DNA from 2 places in the Brakhagea baltica genome. Region 2 is predicted to be linked to the other one. Evidence: riboswitches for the same ligand, from Rfam matches in the RefSeq annotation. Region 2 holds a riboswitch; the other holds the start of a gene.
The links. Region 2 has a riboswitch for cobalamin ahead of SH449x_RS04080 (hypothetical protein). Riboswitches for the same ligand answer to the same signal wherever they lie in the genome.
Positions count from the first base shown of each region.

Region 1: another riboswitch for cobalamin. It lies ahead of SH449x_RS02655 (ABC transporter substrate-binding protein); the one in region 2 lies ahead of SH449x_RS04080 (hypothetical protein).

Region 1 is NZ_CP197409.1:684,458-686,856, reverse strand. It holds gene SH449x_RS02655 (ABC transporter substrate-binding protein) at 1-974, opposite strand, end outside; cobalamin riboswitch at 1,100-1,307, opposite strand; gene SH449x_RS02650 (DUF4058 family protein) at 1,523-2,233, opposite strand; gene SH449x_RS02645 (sigma-54-dependent transcriptional regulator) at 2,369-2,399, opposite strand, start outside.
Region 2 is NZ_CP197409.1:1,023,875-1,026,273, forward strand. It holds gene SH449x_RS04075 (DUF4465 domain-containing protein) at 1-798, opposite strand, end outside; gene SH449x_RS04080 (hypothetical protein) at 987-1,253, opposite strand; cobalamin riboswitch at 1,218-1,492, opposite strand; gene SH449x_RS04085 (DUF1559 family PulG-like putative transporter) at 1,607-2,399, opposite strand, start outside.

The DNA of each region.
Region 1 (2,399 bases), 340 kb from region 2:
GAATGGAGGAGCGATACGATCTGATCTAAGGCCTCCAGCAACCGAGGGCCACATCGAGAAATATGATCTCCATTGACCAGGTAGACTCGCCGGTCTCGGATCGCTTGGATGGTTTGCCATCTAGGTCGTTGAAGCACCGAATTCAGCTCGACAGGGCGATCATGAGATGTCGGGCATAAAACGATCTCAGGATCCCTGGCGATGACTTCCTCAAGACTAATTCGCGTATACCGAATAGGCGTATCGGCAAATATGTTTTGGGCCCCAGCAATCTCTAACAGTTCACCGATAAAGGTCTCACCATTGATTGTCATGAGTGGCTCATCCCACACTTCGTAGAAGACTTTTGGGGATGGACGTTGCTCCGATTTCGGAATCCTGGCCACGATGGCTTGTAGCCTTTCCTGCATACTCCTAACGAACGCATCCGCCTCTGTGGCTCGATTCATGATCGAGCCTAGGAGGATCGTTTCATCGTAAAGCTCTTGCAAATTCTCAGCCCCCAATCCAAGAATTGGGATCTTCAGGGCTTCGAATGTCTCCGTCAGTGAGCCGTGAGTATCGGCTTTGCAGAGAATTAAGTCAGGATTTTGTGCAACAATAGCTTCGCGACTGATCCCTTCGAGCGGACCAGTTCCAATCCGGGGGATCGACAAAGCCTCTGGTGGGTAATCGCAACTCTGGGTTGCCCCCACAAGCGATCCCCCCAGATCCAACGCAAAAAGCAATTCGGTCGTAGCGGGGGATAGAGATACGATTCTTTTGGGAATATTCGGTATTGAGACACTGCGGCCCAACCGATCTCGAAAAACCCGATTCTGAGTCTCCGACGGAAGGGACGATTTCGCAGCGTCGTCTAGCGGGTCTTTTGATTGCGAATCTGTGAGTGGCATCTCGCATCCTGCGAAAAGACCACACAGCAGCCAAAAAGCAACCAAGGAGGTGATGGTTCTCAAGCTAATGTGTATCGGCATAGAATTTCTTGCTTGGCTCACCATCCCATGGTGGCCCGTGAGGCGAGATAATCGACCCACGGTTGGCAATCTTGCCATAGCTCTTGTCTCGTTGCCGTTCCCAGTCCACGAGGAACGATTCGTCAACAGTTTGGACTATTTAGGCAGGTCTTCTGGCTCTCGGCATTACCGTCTTTCGCACCTTCCCTCGGATTCTTGAAAAGAATTCCGAAGTGGTCAGATTGCGAATTTCGTAGCCGATTACAGCGGCGGGCCCGCAACGGATTTGCACCGTTTTCCCTTTTCATCCCGATCGCAACAAGCGACACGAGAACCTAAGTCATTGAACGAGAGACTAACCCAACAAAGCCTCTTCGTCAAACGATTCCAATTCCTGACGGCGATCCCCCCGTTCATGCTGGTGAGTCGCGGTCCTATACCCCCTCCCAATGCATTCGGGAGCCTCTCGTAGTGGACGAGGCAACGAGTCCTTTTGTACGGGAGACCGCCTGCTCGCACGCATCGTTGATGAGTAACATTTTCGTGCCTTGTGGTCGGAGCTCGGTACCTTAACTCGCGGAATTTTTCGTGCCTAGTATCGACTGAGCCCAGGCGAGGTCAGGACCCTCGAGCGGAGGCTCTGGGCTCGACTCATAGATGTAATCCTCGTAACCGGCGGCATCGTAGACTCGATGCAATACCGCTTGTAGATCCAGCGACGCATCCGGAAACTCACCCTTGAGCGGAATGGGAATAACAGGTAGCTGGTTTCTAATTCCAATCGGCCACGCTTCCACCTGGGGAAGCAGGGGCTTGCGATAGATCGCGACAAAATAATCGCTCGGAGGTAAATCGTTCAGTGGAAACCTAGGGCCACCTCGCAGCAGATCGATCTCTACCAGCGACGCAGTACTGAACATCAACGAGGTTCGCTTCATGATATGCTGATCGCGGTACGGGCCGTACCTTTTATTGGATGGGCTAAAGATTTCGATCATGGTCACGAGTTCTCGATTCTGACGATCATGAATCTCGACAAACGCATGGCGTTCTATATCGACATCTTCCAGCAATGCGATATCCGGCCTGCCGAGCTGCTTGCGTCTTTCCCCCCCGGACGGTTCGTGAATAAAGACTCGTTCCTCCAGCTTGACCATAAAGTTCGGGCGAACTTGGGCTGCGAGCACGTCTCGAATCTGCGCCGCGAAAGCGGTGTGAAAATCCTCCCAAACCGAAGGCTGTTCTAAGTACGGATTCATTCCAGGAAAAGGAGACGGCATACGGTGTTCCTTGGTGCGAGGCTTCACTTTCTACAGAAACGCTACCGTATCATTTTAGGTGCAATCTTAAGAATCGACGAGCTTGCTCCAGTGGGAATCCTCCAAGAAATCCATTTCCATTTGAAGTAATCAGCCTCAGTCTAGTTGATATCGTCTCAGTCGCTCG
Region 2 (2,399 bases):
TTTTCGTCTGCGCCATACCCAAAGTGAGCCAGCCACTGCGATCAAGGCTAAACTTGACGGCTCAGGGACAGCGGCGAAACGAAGATTATCGAGTGCGACATAAGCGGGAGTGTTCATGCCCCAAGCTCCCACGTCACTAGACGAAAAGGAGAGTCTCACAGATCGAACGATTCCCAGGGAGGTCAAACTGAGATTGGTCCACTCGTCGATAATGTAATCCAAGCTGTTGTCAGCGAACCGGAAATCCGCCAAATAGAAATCGACGCTGCCCGTCGTACTGCCAGTTGCATTGACGTCCGAGAATCCCGTAAAAGTAACACGGAACCAATCGGGATCGTTACCCGTTAGACCTCCGAACTGTTTGGAAAACGAGTCGCCGTCTCGCATGGACAATGCCGTATAAGTTGTATTCGTCACCGACATGGAAATGAGTCGGCTACTCTCGGGCATGTTAAAGAATGAATTCGCCCCCCCAAAAGCGACCGCATAATTTGAGGAGCCGTTCGCGCCGGCTCCTGGATTTGCCGATGCAAAAGCCGCATATTGATTTCCGAATCCAGATGTGGTCTTGTCCACAACATTGCTGTAGGCGAATCCGCTCCACGAGCCCCAGTTTGGATTGTAGCTGTTGTTAAAGAAGACACCGCCACTCGTCCAACCACCAGCCGCGTCGGCACCGTTGTAAAAACTGTTCTGGGATAAACTTAACTCTTCAAAACCAACAAGCACGTCTGCGTGGCAGCGGGGCAGCGACCAAAAACTCGAAATGCCGAACAACAATAGAAACAAAACTCTCATGAACTAAATCCTCAGGTTTAAAAAACAAAAATTCAACAAACGTTCCCTCGTTACGGAAACCAACTAAGCAATATGACTAACGGCCTTCGTTGCTTTCTCGTGCAGTCCGTCGCCGCAGCCTGCGAACGAGCAATGTGGCGGTGGACGGGAGGAACAAGCCACAACAGAGCAGTGGCACAACAACGAAATTAACCAGCAGAGATCGCATCTTGAATCCCGATCTGCGCACGAACTCGCCGAAGACTCGCGTCAACGCACGAGCCAAACGACAAAGGAGTCGATTCTAGCAGTTCCAAGTAAGTGTGATATAGACTCCAGCAGCTTTTACCGAATCCCCTCAGCCTGATCGACTTGCGAAGCATTCTCGGGAGCATGGTTGAAAAAGCAACTGCGACGAATGCTCCAATCCAAGAGAGCACGAAATCGTCTAACCCGAGGTAGGTCTTCTGACTCACTGCCGTATCGCCTGCTCACAGCCTTCTCATCCTTTTGCTCCGACGGTGCCGAAAGGCACCAAATCGGAAGGACAATGGCTCATTCGTTAGAAAGGAGCGACGATTGCGATTCTTTCGAAATCGCAGGCAGCACACAGCGGCCGGACCGTCCCGGAATTGTCTCTAAAAAGAGACGCACCGGAGTTCCCTGTTCATCCCGTTAGTTGCTAACGTGGATCACCTCAGGTCTGCGTACTTTAACGGTCTGGTAAATCATGTCAACTAACAAGACGGCAAAAATCGAGAATGCAGAATCGGAACCACTGTGAACTTTGCCAATGCGATTCCTTCGCTCAGTGGTTTACTTTGCAACCTCAATAGTCGCTGATGATCTCGCCTCCCTTGCGGGAGAGTAAGGCAGCAAACGTAACAACATCGATTTGCTCGTTCACGAAGCGAGCTGCACCATCGGCCATCAAGAAATTCGCACCACCTCGATGGTAGCTATGAAACTCCTGCCCAAAATCACAAAAATCTCCACGGCGACTTTTGAAAGGTGGGGCGCACGAATCCCAATGGGATCCGAGCTTGACCTTTGCATTCAGTGGAGAACTTTGGTCGAAGACATTTTTGTGACCAATCCATATCGAGTGCCTCCCCTCGGGGGCTTCGCCAATGACGATTGTTTGTGAGCTTCCGTCGAGGATATCCGTTACGCTGATCTGCTTTTCATGTCCAAAAAGCATCACGCCTCGACCGACTCCATCTTGGATTCCCAAATCGGAATAGTTGTTCTGGCAATTCCTTCGTGGAAAACATCGCATCGATCTTTCGCCGTAGTTGCCGCCGTAGTCCGTTCTGCCGAACAACACACTGGAACTGAGATCGTCTCCATTGGGTCGATAAAGTTCTGTTTGTGTGGCTGACGGGCATAGATAGGTTGAAACAAGCTTGGCTCCACCCGAGTGATTCACTGGATCGATGTACGGTACGCCGACGTCGATCTCCATATAGAGGGGCAATTGCTCGATGTAAGGTAGCGAGGCAGCTCCCCAGCTCGCTCTCCACCGTGCCCGTACGGTGGGATTGGTAAGGCTTACTGCTCCAGCACCCCCTACTGGAAACCTACGATAGCTACCATGATAGTTGTGAATCGCGAGCCCAATC